Regions from separate parts of the Porphyromonas sp. COT-290 OH860 genome, predicted to be linked through region 2. Evidence: riboswitches for the same ligand, from Rfam matches in the RefSeq annotation. Region 2 holds a riboswitch; the other holds the start of a gene.

Region 1 (8,089 bases), on a different contig from region 2:
GTCGAGATAGCTATTACCCTGCGCATAACGGCTCTCGTAGTGGCCCGGGATTAGATGAGCGAACTCTGCGTCTAGACTAATCTGCGAAGCAGTCGTCAGGTCTAGCAGAGGGAGCTTGTCGAGCATATTGGTCAGCCACTGGCTCTTGGTGCGCCAGCTGAGGTTCGTCCCCCAAAGGAAGTTTTGCATCGACTCATCGCCCAGATTGGTCTTGGTGGTCAGAGGGAGCTCCGAGAGATACATCGCCGTGGCTCCTAGCTGCAACTGAGGCGTGAGCTGATAGCCAAGGTCTAGCCCCAACATTGTCTTGCGCTGCGTGCCGAAGCCTCCACTATCCTCTAGGCTAACCTCCACGGGAGTGCGTGCGCTCTGGATCTGCGTGTTGATGATCTTCACTACACCCGAGAGATAGTCTACCGTATAGTCTACATTCTCCTGTAGAGTAACGCCTCCTGCCGTTACACGAACCGTCCCGGGGGTTACATTCATAGCTCCGAGCGCAATCTCTCCACTACCCGATGCCTTGTATTCGCCCCTCAAAATGTACTTATTCTTCTCTGCCACCTGCTGAGCCTTTACCTTAGTCTGGGTATATAGCTCTCGATAGACGAACTCGTCCCCTGCATTCTGCTCGGCTAGAGTCTGACCAAATGGCTCGACCGAGGGGAAGTAGATCAGACCTCTATTGGCATTGACGGTCAGCCCCTCCACATAGTCGAAGCGGCCATCGCTGTGCTGCTGCTCACGCTGATTGATTTTGTCCAAGCCCAACACCTCTAGTAGCCTCTGCCCCTTGAGGCTCCCAGAGGGCAGGTAGGGGACATAGCTACCCGTGCCGTCGCTACGATAGAGAACGTCTAGACGGAAGCCCTCGGCTTGGAGGTTGTACACCCCTGCACCTAGGCTGTAGACGTTGCGCATCATATTCTCCCAGTAGGGTGCATTGGGGCTCATATTGCTCCCCTTGATGAGCTTGACGAAGAGGTTGTCGGTAGATTGATCAGGTCTATCGGACGAAAACTCGCCCACACGATAGAGCTGACCATTGTAGGTATATTCGTAGGCCACGGCTAGCACCTCATCACTCTGGAGCTTAGAGGAGAGTGTAATGTAGCCAAGACTTGCGTTTAGGTCGTATTCGCTCTCGCCGAGCCTGCGAGCAGACTCGAGCTTGTCGTAGTCCGACCCTGCGGTCAGCTTGCCTGATAGCACTCGGGTTACCTGATCGATGCGTCGTAGCTCGGGGTCGGCACTTAGAGTGCTGTAGAGGTCATTGGCAGAGTTGCGTGGGTATAGGCTCCCCGAGTTGGTAATAGTAATCGAGGGATTGTGCACACGCCGAGCATCGCCAAGGTCGGCGAAAGCCACTACGTTGCGAGCATCGTCGTACCGCCCACGTTTGTTCGTCACCCAGACCTCTACGCGATTGATCTTGACGGCAGAGCGCACGTATGGAAGCGAGCGCAGCGCTTCGTTGTACTGCTGGCGGAAGAAGTCCCCGAGGAAGAAGTGCCTATTCTCATCGTAGTTGGCAGCCGATAGCTCGAAGCTCGTCGTCTGCGCTCCTCCCTTGGTGGCGATGCGTTTGCGCTGTGTACGCTGCTGGCTGACTAGCATATCGAGAGTTAGCTTACCAAACTGCATCTTACTATGCACCCCGAAGAGAGCTCCTCCACCGTTGATGAGCGAGTTCTTGGGCTGCATCGATACATTACCCGCCTCGATGAGCTTGACGATGTCGTCCTCCTCGCCCTCGAAAGCCAATTTGAGCTTCTTGGAGTCGAAGTCGAAGGTGCTGGCTGTATTGTAGTTGAGGTTGAAGTTGAGCTTATTGCCTACAGAGGCCTGCACACCTGCTTGGATCTTCTCGTCGAAGTCGAAGAAGGTATTGCGCCGAGCACGCTCACTTACTGAGGGGTTGTCGGTGGCGTTGCTTTTGATGCCAGCCGATAGCTCTGCCGAACCTTGCAGGCGTAGCTTCACTCCGCCGGGGCCGAAGATGCGCTCCGCTGGCCCTATCCCAAACTCCATATCTAGCGGGTTGAAGCCTTTTTTCTTTTGCTTGTCTTCCTCGGGGCGATTGAGCAGGCCAAAGTAATGGGCATCGCTACGCTTAGCCATATAGGCCATAAATTCGGCTGGAGTATAGGGGATAGGAGTACCTAGGCGTTGCTCGCCTAGGTAAGTCGTCAGTAGATAAAGGTTAGTTCTGGGATCGTACTCAAATCGTGTGGTCAGGTTCGACGGACGCCGAGGTGAGAAGACGGACGCCTCTCGGCTTATATCTTCGGCACTGGAGGGCAGAATAACACGAGGAGAAATAACCTTGACGCTATCTCCCTTGCTCTTGCTCTGTGCAGAGGCGTGACTAAGCCCCAAGGTCAGACAGCCTAACCCTACACACAGCACTTGTATCAGCTTTCTGCGCTCCAACCCTAATCCGTATTCCTGATTTGCCGTACTATATTAAACGAACAAAGATACTTAAAAATTGCACAGACTAGCAGGCCTCGCACCCTCTAAACTAGTGTGCAAATAGGCTGCTTGGACAGGTATGCCAAAGATCTATTTGGAGATTACTCACCTATCCTCCCGATGACTAAGTAACGGAACAGAGAGGCCAATGCATATCACACCAAACACCTAGGGGAGGGACGAAAAAAGCCTTAGAGCTGATCCCCTCTTGGTTTCCCACAAGCGAATCAAGCCTAAGGCTTCCTTTCACTAAATTTTAACGTAGCTTGGCGAGCCACGCCCATCGTTGATCATGGGTGATGGGGATCCCGCGGGGATTAATTTCAGTCGCCCTCAGGGGCGTACTGCAGCTTTCCTCGAAGCCTTTAATAGCTTTGCAGGTCTTCTGACTCACAATCTCGCCTCGGTCTACCTTCCCAGTAGCACAGAACTACCAGTGGTATCGACTCGACCAAAGGCTTGACGATCGTACACAGCAGCGGGACTGTCCGAGATTCGCACTCGATTCCCTTTTAAGCTCCAGCCCCCACATCAATAGACGCCAAGGCAAGGAACACAAAGCCGACGGCAAAGGTAAGCATTTTATCTATCTATCACAAAACTAGCAGATAGAATATGTTATCCTAGCTAGAGGTCTATACGACTAACCTAGGACTTGGCAATAGCCTTAATGTGCAGCGCAGCAAGACGGAAGAGGGAGAAGCAGAAGCCACCTATCCATGCCTCTCGTCTAAGGGCATCAAGGCGGTGTACAGTGTATGCTCATTCGTCTACTTTTTAGTTAAGGAGTGTTAAAGATTTACTAACGGATTTAAGAGAATAAAGCCCAAGTTTATAAAGGAGCTCTGGGCGACTAAAGGAAATCGAAGGGAAGCCCTTGCCCTATTGGTGGGCTAATCCGCCGAGGTGTGTCCACTGATCCGAAAAGATTGATGGGAAGAAACACCTCAAAATGCGGTTCAAGCCCATACAAGCGCCGAAAAATCCCCCATATACAACTGAATACCAGCATACTAAAAACAAGACGATTTAAGGCAGGTATTTTCATTCGGTGGGGGCAAGGAGCCTAAACGAGGTAGGACGCCATACAGAGCCTCGTAGGCGGCAAATATAGGATTTGACACTTTTAGTCCTCTCGGACGGGGAGAACATAGGCAGTGTGTCTAAACACACTCCAGAGTGTTAAATATCGCAAACGACAATACGCCACTGCACAGAAGTTCTAAAGAGCTAAGGCTAAACAAGTAGATTGACGGCTCGTAGCCTAGAGTTAGATGATCTGGCTCTCTTGGCTAACCTCTAGGCTACGACTCTGGGACCAGAGCACCAGAAGAGCCAAGAGAGAGAGCACAGCCTCAACCCCGAAGAGCGCCGTGTAGCCGAAAGCATCAGCCATACGTCCACTCAGAGCAGCCACGATCAGCCCACTGAGATGGGTAATCATAATCTGGATTGTGAAGTCCGTTCCCTCAAGCTCTGGGCGTACCCGATCCATCGCCAGCGTATAGATCCCCACAGACGATAGGCCATAGGCACCCCATACCCAAGCAATCGCCACATACATCTGTATCTCGGAGGGGATACCAAGAGATATATACCAATAGAATAGGGCTGCCATTAGACTAAGACACAAGAAAGATGCTAGAGCCCTCAGGTGCCCCATTCGTCTTAGGAGCAGACCGCCAGCCATAGCACATAGCGCTGCCACAGCAGAGCCGAAGACACCGAGCATCACGGCGATACGCTCTGTCGAGTAACCTAAATCAACCATAAAGGGCTTAACCATCGCCATAACACCGATGATGCCCGAGTAGTAGAGCAACAGGAGCAAGATATGTCGCTTGCTAGATAGAGATGTGAAGAAACCGGGGATATCTCGCAAATTAATGCTGCGGCGGCTGCGTGGTGCAGACTCATATAGCCGATCTCGTCGCCTGCGCAGCCACAGTGGGAGAACAGCTAATACAATAAACATAGCCAACAAACTAAGCACCCACTGCCAGCCTAGATGATGATAAGCTACCAGCAATACCCCCGTACCGAAGAGGCTACCGACGAAGCTCCCCCCAGCCTGCATGCTATTACCTAGCCCACGCTCAGAACCTCTGAGCGAGAGTATTGCATACTTATCCACCGCAATATCCTGCGTGGCGGAGGCAGCGAAAGAGAGGATTACCAAAAGGAGTATGAGGCCAAAGTTCGTCTTGAGCTCAAGCAGCCCAATACCAAGAATGATGCAGGCGTAGAATAGCTCCGAGAGTATAATCCAGCGCCTAAGGCTTGTATAGTCACGAGCACGATGATCGACCACGGGCGCCCACAGGAGCTTGACAATCCACGGCAGCTTAATGAGCTGCAGTAGCCCAATCTGCGAGAGTGAGTACTGCTCCTGCCTCATAATGACAGGTAATACCGTAGAGAAAAAGGCCATCGGTATAGACTGGGCGATGTACAGACAGAAGAGCGTCGGGAGCTTGAAGGGATCTCTGGGCCTCATATCTAGGATAGATCTATCATGTGTGCAGGTAGAGGTCTAAAGAGAGAAGTGGAGCGTAGCACCAAGCTGCAAGGGGCGACCAGCTTGGGCGAAGCCCTGACGAGTTTTGCTCATCTGCAACGCAAAGTAGTGCGCCAGATAGTGCGTGTTGGTAAGGTTCTCCCCCCAGAGATCTAGGCGAGCGAACGGAAGCTCAAGCGAGAGGCGAGCCGAGAGCAGGCTGTAGTAGTTCTGCACAAGAGTATTCGCCTCATCGTAGTAGATCTTGCCTGCGCCCTTGTACTGAGCAGAGATATGTAGCGCTCGCACCCAGCTAGTTTGGGCGATGTCTATGGCCTTGCGTAGCTCCAGCGAAACGGTATTCTCCGGGGCATAGGGCAGGCGCTTGTCCTTATGGTCGGTCTTGGCATCACGCCTATTCTCTATGAACTTAGCATCAGTCAGACCATAGGCTCCGATCAGCTCGAAGCCGTAGAATGGGGCTGTCCGCAGGCTTAGCTCTAGGCCTCGGCTACGGCTATGACCAGCATTCACGAGCATAGCTCCGCCAACGCTCACAGAGCGATAAATCTGTTGGTTGCTCCAGTCGATGAAAAAGAGTGAGAGCTCGCTAAAGATACGCTTGCCGAGCCAAGACGACTTGAGCCCGACCTCATAGTTCCAGCTCTGTTCGGGATCGAATGTGATGTCCTCCATTGTCTCGAAGCTCGTATTGAAGCCCCCAGTCTTGTAGCCTCTAGCTGCGGTGGCGTAGGCGGTATGGTTGCCGATCTGGTAGCTTAGGGCGAGCTTAGGGAGTAGCTCCACCGAGGATAGAGGGCCGAAGCGCTCGTCTGCCTTGATTGTTGGTTTACCGGCAACCTCGGCTTGGTGACGGAAGTCAAGCACATCACGCTCGGCATCGAGCCTTAGGCCAGCTGTTAGGCTCAAGCCAGAGAGCCCGAGATCTCTCGCCGAGGCTTGCAGATATAGGGCTCCACCAGCTATACTGTGCTTATTGTGCTTGATGTCGGCAGCCTTCTGAGCGATGCGGTCTACCTTGACGTCCATATCAAAGTACTGGTAGAATCCATTGAGCCCCACCAGCAGGGAGAACCGCTCCGAGGGATTAAGGCGCAAGCTGATGTCTTGAGCCACGAGGTGCTGCTTCTGCCTCTGCTCTACATAGACGGCACGAATGGGGCTAAAGTCTTGGTCAATATACTGCCTATCCCTAAAGAATTGGTACGAAGTCGTGGAGATTAACTCTTTGCCTGCGTCACGATATTTGAGGACGAGGGCGTCCGAGAGCATCATACGCTCATAGCCGCTCTCATCGCTGTGGGCTATGGGGGATAGTTTTTGGGTCTTGGCATCGTACTGAGTGTAGGGATAGCCACCTTGGTCACTGTGCTCTAGGCTAAAGATATTCTCTAGGGAGATCTTGTGGTTGGGGAGATAGTTGAGCCGGTTGCGCAGGCCGTAGGACTTCATGCGGTCGATCGGCTTGCCTAGATGCTCATTGCGGAAGAAGCCATCTCGATGCACAGCATGCCCACTAAGGGAGTAGGCAAAGGTCTCTAGGGGACGAGCATAATAACCGACCGAGGCACTATGATCTCCGTAGGTCGCAGTTTGTAGGCGCAGGTCTAGACCTTGGTAATCGACTGGCGACTTGGTGCGGATATTGATGATCCCCCCCATAGTATTGCGGCCGTACTCGGTGCCTTGAGGCCCACGAAGCAGCTCAATGCGGTTGATATCGTAGAGGTCAAAGTTCATCACGGCTTTCTCGTAGTAGGGGACGTGGTCTACATACAGCCCCACCGATGGAGCATTGATACGAGAGCCAATGCCTCGCACATAGACCGGCGATGTCAGCTTGCTACCATAGTCGCCCATGAAGAGGTTGGGCATCACGAGGCTCAAGCTAGGGACAGACTGTAGCCCAGTACGCAGGATCTCCTCACTGGTGAGCACACTCACCGAGGCAGGCAGACGCTTGAACTTAAAGCCTGCTTTCGATGCCTCAATGAGCACATCATGTAGCTCTACGGTATCCGTAGGGAGCGGCTCGCTAGCGTATACACCTAGACTCTGGAGCATCAGTGCGACAGAAAAGATAAACTTGTATATTTTTACCATTCTATATTTTGATTTATTTCACAAAATTAGCCTCTCAATGGGCTAATTTGAGGTCATTATATATAAGAAATCTGGCTTGCACTAACTCTGTAGTACAAGCCAGACCCAATAATAATCTGTAAAACAAATCTATATCACACACCCATTACCCGAGGCTACTGCTGCGACTCTGCTCGCCCGATGTTACATAAACATACTAACGCCTATGGCGATAAGCCATTATTGTCCGAATAGAGCAAGCATCTAGACCTAGTGCCTAAGTAGCCATTTGGTACTGGCCGAAGCCTCAGCCCCACCATCAGAGCCAATCCACAGCCTGATCAGGTAGGCACCGCTGGGGAGAGAAGTTAGGCGACCTGCATCGAGCGCAGAGAGATCGATGCGATAGTCTGCACCGTTGGTGGACGAGGCTACGAGCTGTATCTTGTCGTAGCTCCAGATCATCTGCCCAAGCATATCATAGATGCCGATACGAGCTTGCAGATTCATGCCTGCCAAGCTGTGTCTGAGCCGTAGACTAGGCGTCTGCCCTCCCTCACTCTTGGCAATTAGCTCGAGCGACTCGATGCGAGGAGCCAGAGCAGGCTCAACCCTAAAGGCGAATTGTACTCGTGTAGCATTGTTGTACACGTCCCAGACCTCCAGCTGCGCCGTATGATCTCCAGCCGATAATCCCTCAAGTACAAACTTAACCTCGCCAAGCCCTTCCTCCTGAAGCGAAGCCGTATAGTAACGAGAGAGATCGTAGCTCTGGTCTGCCTTACCATCTATCGTGAGCATTGGGCGATGCCCTAGCCCAGAGGTCGAGAGATTGATTGCGCTGCCATCACGCAGAGCCACCTCAAGCAAAGCAGACGATGCCACCAGTGGTGTCTTAGAACCCAGCACATCTTGCCCCGACAGACGGATCGAAAGGAGCTCTGGGCTATCGGTATCGTCGAGTGTTTGCTGAGCTCTACCGGTCTTGATGACGAAGCTTCGTGACAGGCCTAC
Region 2 (8,089 bases):
ACATACTACGAAGTCGTACATCATACATTAAGTTATCCATTTAATACGCAACATTTATGGCAAAAAATCTTTACTGCTTAGGAATGGCACTACTACTGACGACCCCTTGGGCTCAGGCTAGAGTGACTATCCCAGCCTCAGAGCACATCACTTTGATGCAGCAAGCCGAGAGCGTATGCCAAGGCGTGGTGAAAGATGCCAAAGGCGAACCACTCATCGGAGTCACAGTACTGGTCAAGGGAACCAATATCGGTGCTGTAACGGATCTGGACGGACAATTCTCAATCCCCAAGGTTCAGCTCGGTAGCCAGCTAGAGTTCTCATCTATCGGGTATGTAACCCAGCAAGCGATCTATCGAGGCCAACCACTACAGATCGTCCTACTAGAGGATAATACACAGCTGGAGGAGCTAGTAGTCGTGGGGTATGGCGTGCAGAAGAAAGTCAATCTAACTGGAGCGGTATCCTCCGTCAAAGGCGGAGAGCTAGCACGTCGCCCGGTCACCAACGCCACCCAAAGTCTACAAGGGCTAGTCCCCGGGCTATTGGTCAGCAACAATCAGTCTGGGCGCCCCGGAGCATCGGCCTCCCTATCCCTGCGTGGTCAAGGCAACCTATCTGGTAGCGCCAGCCCATACGTACTGGTAGACGGAGTAGAGATGAGTTTGGCGGAAGTAAACCCCAACGACATCGAAAACATCAGTGTACTCAAAGATGCCGCAGCGAGTGCTATCTACGGCGCCCGTGCCGCCTATGGAGTAATCCTTGTCACCACAAAGAGAGGAGATGTAGGCAAGATGCGCATCAGCTATCAGGGCAATGTGGGCTGGTCTACACCGACGGTACTACCCAAAATGGTCAATTCGGTAGACTTCGCTCACTTCTGGAATGACGGTGCGACCAATGCAGGCGCACCTCGTAAGTATAGCCCAGAGCGTATAGCACTACTCGAGAAGTATATCAATGACCCCTCGAGTGTAGACCCTTGGGCCGACCTCCCCAAAAACCACAGCATGAACCCCGCCTATGAGAATACGGAGAAGGGGATCGGCAACGTAGACTACTTCAAGCTCCACTACAAGGACTTGGCTCTCAAACACAATCACACTCTCAGCCTAAGTGGAGGGAGCAAAGCTGCCCAGTACTACGTATCTGGAGGCTACTACAATGAGCAAGGGATCCTACGCTATGCCGATATGGCATTCAGCCGATACAACTTCTCGGCCAGCCTCACCTCACAGCTCACCAAGTGGCTCAAGCTCAAGACCTCTACTAAATTCATGCATACGGACGACCGTTCCCCATTCGGCCCGGGCGGATTGAGCAATGGATTTTTCCACAGCCTCGCTCGTTTCTTCCCGACTATCTCCGAGATCGACCCCAATGGCCGATTCACGGAGCTCAGTATGGTGCCCTATCTACAGAGCGGAACATACACTCATGGCAAAGACAACAACCTAAACCTCTCGGCAGGCATAGAGCTACAGCCGCTGAGGAACTGGTTCATCTTCCTCGACTACACGCATAGGCTCTCTCTACACGAGTACGAAGCACTCAACAAGGCTCCACTCATCTACGGAGCAGACGGCAAGTCTGTTTCTCTAGGCGTACGCTCGGAGCTTGGTATAGCTCGTGACGGCAGATTTACTCGCCAGTTCGATCGACACAAATACTCGTCGTTCAATCTGTACAGCAACTACCTCTTCTCACTAGGCGAGAAGCACGACTTCACGGTAATGGGAGGCTTCCAGCAGGAGAGCAGCCACAGCAGCTACCTCGGCAGCTCTATCACTGGGCTATTCTCCCAGACCAACCCCAACGTAGGTATGGGTACTGGCGACAAAGTGCCCACCGATGTGCGCAATGGCTGGGCTACACGAGGCTTCTTCGGTCGCCTCAACTACAGCTACGACGGCCGCTATCTACTAGAGCTCAATGGGCGCTACGACGGATCTTCCCGCTTTGCCGAGCATAGTCGCTGGGGCTTCTTCCCCTCCGCCTCGCTCGGATGGAACATACACAGGGAGCAATTTATGGAGTCGCTCTCTGGCACACTATCCAACTTCAAGCTCAGAGGTTCTTACGGTCTACTAGGCAACCAAGCCGGTGCCGCCCTATACACCTTCGCCTCTACGATGGAGCTAAGCCGTGGCCTAGGGCAATACATCTTCCCCGACGGCAGACATAGCTACACCAATGCCCCTAGAGTCATCAGCCCAACCACCACGTGGGAGAAGGTAGAGAGCATCAACGTAGGGCTAGACTTCGGCCTATGGGGGAATAGCCTTACTGGGTCGATAGATCTCTTCCAGAGAGATACGAGAGATATGCTTGGCCCGGGGCTACCCTTCCCCGACTACTTCGGGGCAGACGCTCCCCAAACCAACAACGCAAGTCTACGCAACAGAGGCTGGGAGCTATCGCTCGGCTATCAAGGACGGATTGGCAAAGACATCACCTATAAGGTCACGGGGATACTCTCGGACGCTACCTCTATCGTCACCAAATACGAGAACCCAACCAAGAGCGACCCACAAGGATCGTGGTACGAGGGTAGATCTGTAGGCGAGATCTGGGGATATAGAGCCGACGGACTAATCCAAACAGCAGAAGAAGCCAAAGCCTACAATGACCAGCACGACCTCTCTTTCTTGAGCAAAAGACCTTGGACTCCGGGTGACGTCAAGTATAGAGATCTGAACGGTGACGGTCGCATCAACAATGGCAAAAACAAAGTCGGCGACATGGGTGACCTCGATATCATCGGCGACACAACCCCTCGATACCAGTACTCGGTCAATGGTAGCATCAGCTACAAAGGACTTAGCCTGAGCTTCATGCTACAAGGCGTAGGCAAGCGGGACTGGAACCCCGGTGGGGCAGCCTACTTCTGGGGATCTGGAGCATACGCACAGGTAACGGTATTCAAAGAGCATCTAGACTACTGGAGAGAGGACAATCCCGGGGCATACTACCCCAAGCCCTATATCCACGGAGTGGGGGCGATCGGGTCGTTCCAGAGCAAAACCCGACAGACTTCCGACCGCTATCTACAGAATGCAGCCTATTGCCGTCTGAAAAACCTCACCTTGAGCTACGATATTCCCCAAATGTGGGTCAATAAACTTGGCATCAACGGCCTGCAAGTCTTCTTCTCTGGAGAGAACCTGCTCACCTTCACAAGCCTCAAGACCATGTTTGACCCAGAAGTGATTTTCGCAACAAGCGGATATAGTGCAGACAAGAACTATCCGATGAATCGCGTCCTCTCTTGTGGTCTTACCGTTAATTTATAATTTGCAACAGCGATGAAACGTAACAATATAATCCTATCCCTATCCCTGCTGGCTGCTGTCTGCACCACAGCGTGCAACAATCTAGACCTCCAGCCAGAGGGCGTGCTGACAACCAACAGCCCCTTCATGAGTGTAGGGGAAATGCAGAACTACATTGACCAGTTCTATGAGTCGGGGCTCCGTCACCAAGGCTTCGGCCCCGGTGGTGGTGGCGGCATCGCTGGCAATGATGTGGCTAGCGACAATCTATCGGCAAGTGCTCCCAACACACGTCTAAACGGACAGCTGGCTCTAAGCAACGCCAGCAAACTCGAAGCCTACACGCAGATCCGCAATGTCAATTACCTGATTACCAACCTTGGTCATGCAGCAGAGAAAGGGAGCGCGCAGTACAACCACCTCGTAGGGGAGGCCTATTACTTCCGAGCTTGGTACTACTATCGTCTATTGGTAGACTACGGCCCCATCACTTGGCTCGACCAACCACTAGAGGCCAAGCTAGAGGGTATAGACCGCCCTCGTGACAGCCGCACCTTTGTGGTGGACAAGATATTGGCAGATCTGGACACGGCTATCGAGAACCTAAGTGAGCAGAGTAGCTCCGCTACGATGCGGGTGCATAGAGATGTAGCACGTGCACTCAAGAGCGAGGTCGCACTCTTCGAAGCAACATGGGAGAAGTACCACAGGGCCGAGCAAGACCCATTCTTCGACCCCAGCATTACAGATGCCAAAATCAAGGACTATCTGACCCAAGCAGCCTCAGCCGCCAGAGCTATTATTGATAGAAATGTATGGCGCATACACTCGACGGGCAATCCGCTGAGCGACTATCGTGAGCTATTTGCCACGACAAACCTCTCCGCCAATAAGGAGGTGCTCTGGTTCAAGCGGTACGATGGCGACCAAGTAGGCAACAACGTCAATCGCTACCTCAACAACGGGGGCGGTAGCATCGGTGTGACGGCCTCGCTCGTAGACGACTACCTAACCCTAGAGGGCAAACCCTTTGTAGGCGACGCCAAGCTCAACGCCAAAAAAGTCTTCGGCGAGGAGCTCAAACCTACCCTGCGTGACCCTCGCCTATCACAAACAGTCTGTATGCCGGGGCAGAAGTTACGTCCAGATCAGCCAGCCTACGTCGTACCACCTCTCAGGGGAAGCTCCTTCAACCAAAACATGACGGGCTACTCACTGCTTAAGCATGTGCAGATAGACTACACGGGCAATCTAGACGCAGAGTTTAAGGGGGCTACCCCGGGGATACAAGTACGCTATGCCGATGTACTGCTCAACTATGCAGAGGCCCTAGCCGAACTAGACGGAGCAGCCAATGCAGGCAAAATCGTCGAAGCCCTCCAGCCTCTTAGAGATCGTGTCGGTATGCCTAGTGTAGACTTCGACCGTGAGTACAATACCGAGGCCGACTATCCCTTCAGAGGCCTAGACAAATACATACAAGCCACTCGACGTGAGCGCCGCATAGAACAGGCTAGCGAGGGACGGCGCCTCTACGATATCTTGCGCTGGGCTGCAGCCGATGAGTTGATCGTAGGCAAGCGAGCCATGGGTGCGCTTTTCATCGGGAGCAATCTAAATGGGCACGAGAGCTACAAGGGACAGACCTTTGTCTACGACCAGCCTAAAAACAACAACCTCTTCCTCTCTGGCAAGCCCGGCGACCCATATCGCTATATTCTGCCCATCAATCCAGCATCTGGCTATGAGGCAGGTTGGCAATTCGATGTGAAGCGTGACTATCTCTTGCCCATTCGCCTTGACATGATCGCTAGGACCAAAGGCAAATGGACGCAGAACCCCGGCTGGGGTAGCTAAGAATCTGTCGCCAATCTCCGATAGAGTGAATGCTCCGAGAGCTGTGCAAGCAACGTTCCTGCACAGCCCTCGGAGCATCTCGCATTAGTTTTTTAGTATCTTTGCCCCAGATATGGTTAGTCCTATGGAGCTCTTGCGCTCTTATGGACAAGGGAAACAGGTGTAAGCCCTGTGCAGTCGCGCTGCCGTAGTTCTCCTGATCTCCAAGGTCAGAGGATACCCTCTCAGATGCCACTGCTGACTTAGCTCAGTGGGAAGGCGAGAGTGCGTTAGAGATAAGCCGGAAGACCTGCCATGTCGGTCGATATTTTGTGCTTTCGCGGTATAGAGCATAAGGTTAGTATTGAGCCATCTCTAGAGGTTAAGCCCTCAACAAGAGGCTACGTTCGCTCATCAGAAGTAGGTAGTAAGCCCCCTATACTATATTATATATAGGGATCTCGAGCAACCACCAACGCCCAAACCTTACGCACGCACCTCTCGAATCCACAGTATATATCGACTCTCTTACAAGTGACCAACCTTGCTTGTGTGTTTATATGAGCCTAAGCGCTACTAGCACGCACGGGGCATAGTCGTCAATTTGACAAAAAAGTGGAGTGGTATCATAGTTCCCCTATCTGGAGCTAAGCGATGTCATGACTTATACGAATAACTAGGAGCTAGACACTGAGCTCCTAGTATGCCTTTTTAGTAATCATTAAAATTAAAAACGAAAAAGCTATGTCACTAAAGAATCTACTACGGACGTCTTTACTAGCCTTGACACTTGGTCTAGGCCTAGCAGGCTGTCAGGCTGATGGCCCTCAAGTATCACAGAAGCCCAGCCTACCTACTCCCAATCGTCCTAACGAAACAGGGCTAAACATCAACAACTGGGATGGAGTTTTAGTCCTCAGCGAAGGCAATATGAGCGACGGAGAAGGCGTCCTTGCCTTCATCGACAAAGCTAGCGGAGCAATCACTAGCGACGTGGTGCGTCAGGTCAATGGCAAGAGCCTAGGCAACGTGGCTCAAGATCTCTGCATCAGTAAGGACAAGCTCTACATTGTCTGTCAGAATGGCGATAAGAGAGGTGATCTCAAACACATCAGTATCTTCGACAAGTCCTTCAAGCTACTAGACACCTTCACGCCAGATGTCATCGCTGCAAACAGCAAAGTATCGCCAACCCACCTCACGGTAGCCCACGACCTACTCTATTTCGTTACCAACGATGGTAAGCTCTACAGCCTCCCTCTGAACGCAACGGGTGCCGATCGTGAACGAGCTACACTCATCACTCAGGTTGCCAAGCCTCTATACGCTCGCCTATTTACTGTACACGAGCAGGGGGTAGAGGTCGTTTATGTAGCCGGAGCTCAGGCTTTGTATCGCATCGGCAAAGGCGGTCAAGTGGCCTCTCTAGCCTACCCCGAGGGTTATACTAGCCTCGGCATTGCACCTTGCTACGATGTGGCGAACAAGAGTCAAGCGATTTGGATGATACAAGCCGAGAGCAAAAACAAGAAGACTCGCTTGGTGAAGGTTCAGAACCTAGAGGAAAAAGGGAGCTACGACCTAGGCGAACAGCTTGGCCTAAAGGGAGTATGGGCTGGTAGCTGCACACTCGCTGCAGCACCTACTACAGAGGGGGCAATGATATTCTTGCGCACAGGCTCGGCTATATACAGCTTCAGCGAGCAGTCCAAGGAGCTCAAAAATATCTACTCTACTACTGAGATCCTATACGGCTACATAGGTGCTAGTGCGAGAAGCAAGGTAATTTATCTCTCTCAGCTACCTGCCTACAATCGCTACAAGGAGGCTAAAGTAATGGAAATGGCTTGGGATGGTACAGCACAGAAGAGCTACCCAATCAAAAGTGAAGGGCAACCCGACGGCCTATACACTCCTTTCTGCGCCCTAATCTACCCAATAAGTAGCAGCCTCTACTAAACTAGGGACAAATTATTCTACCACTGATCGAGGAGGTCGGGGCTAGAGGGTTTTACTTCGCCAAGGCTCTCGAGCAGATATCTCTGCCAAATATCAAGAAGATTGGGAAGGTGGCTTTCGGCACCTCCGGCGTCAAAACTCTTGAGCTTGGTGACACTCCTCCCTAGATAGGCCAAAAGATATTCTCCCAGAAGGTAACGATCGTTGTCCTGCACCCAGAGAAGTATGCCGTGTGGGTTGAGAAGCAGAACTTCAGTGTGCATATTGCCCCAAAAGGCGAGTAACAACTGACGAAACCCTTTCTGAAATATGACACCATCTCTCGATCGCTAGCAGAGTCTACTCCTAGAGCCTTGACCCTGCTGGCGATTGAGATTTCAAGCATACGATGCATATCAATCGTATTTCCTCCGTCAAGGAACATACGTTCTTTGTGAATCAACAATCCAATCTTTGTAAAATAAAATCGAACTCATCGGCTTGTAAACTTTGGAGGTAGTTTAGATCTATATAGAGCAAACCTATCTCCACATAGAGCAAAGCTTCCTCTATATAAAGCAAGGCTTGCTCCCAAAAACAGGCTGGTGCCCGAGCAGGTTTGTTCACACGAACAAACAACTTACTTAGGCTAACCACCGACCAAGCAATACAGTCTATGATACCACTATCTAACGTGCAGTGAGCAGAACTCTAGCTTTCGTACTGATGTACCTCTGGGCTATAGGTACGCTGATGGCCGAAGAACCATCGGTGCGTGACTCTGTGCACACTATCGACGAAATCGTCGTACATGCCCAGCAGAGGCGACTAACTCTGGCGCCCTCGCAGCTGCTTACTCGAGGCGAACTGACTCGCCTTGGTGCACTCTCGGTAGCCGATGTACTTAGGTACTACTCGGGCGTACAAATCAAGGACTACGGAGGCATAGGTGGGCTCAAAACAATCAACGTCCGTAGTATGGGCAGCCACCATGTCGGCGTATTCTACGACGGTGTGCAGCTAGGGAACGCCCAAAATGG

What was found. A riboswitch is a leader RNA that binds a small molecule or an ion and turns the genes downstream of it on or off. The one in region 2 is predicted to bind cobalamin.
Region 1: linked by a shared signal. The riboswitch ahead of sprA (cell surface protein SprA) and the one ahead of HQ41_RS08795 (DUF5074 domain-containing protein) in region 2 are both predicted to bind cobalamin.

What each region holds. Positions count from the first base shown of each region.
Region 1 covers NZ_JRAR01000071.1:20,725-28,813, forward strand. The annotation lists gene sprA (cell surface protein SprA) at 1-2,433, opposite strand, end outside; cobalamin riboswitch at 2,833-3,036, opposite strand; gene HQ41_RS07710 (MFS transporter) at 3,746-4,972, opposite strand; gene HQ41_RS07715 (TonB-dependent receptor) at 5,009-7,096, opposite strand; gene porU (type IX secretion system sortase PorU) at 7,346-8,089, opposite strand, start outside.
Region 2 covers NZ_JRAR01000080.1:3,976-12,064, reverse strand. The annotation lists gene HQ41_RS08805 (TonB-dependent receptor) at 156-3,296, shown strand; gene HQ41_RS08800 (RagB/SusD family nutrient uptake outer membrane protein) at 3,309-5,132, shown strand; cobalamin riboswitch at 5,229-5,444, shown strand; gene HQ41_RS08795 (DUF5074 domain-containing protein) at 5,856-7,070, shown strand; gene HQ41_RS08790 (hypothetical protein) at 7,088-7,333, opposite strand; gene HQ41_RS08785 (TonB-dependent receptor) at 7,803-8,089, shown strand, end outside.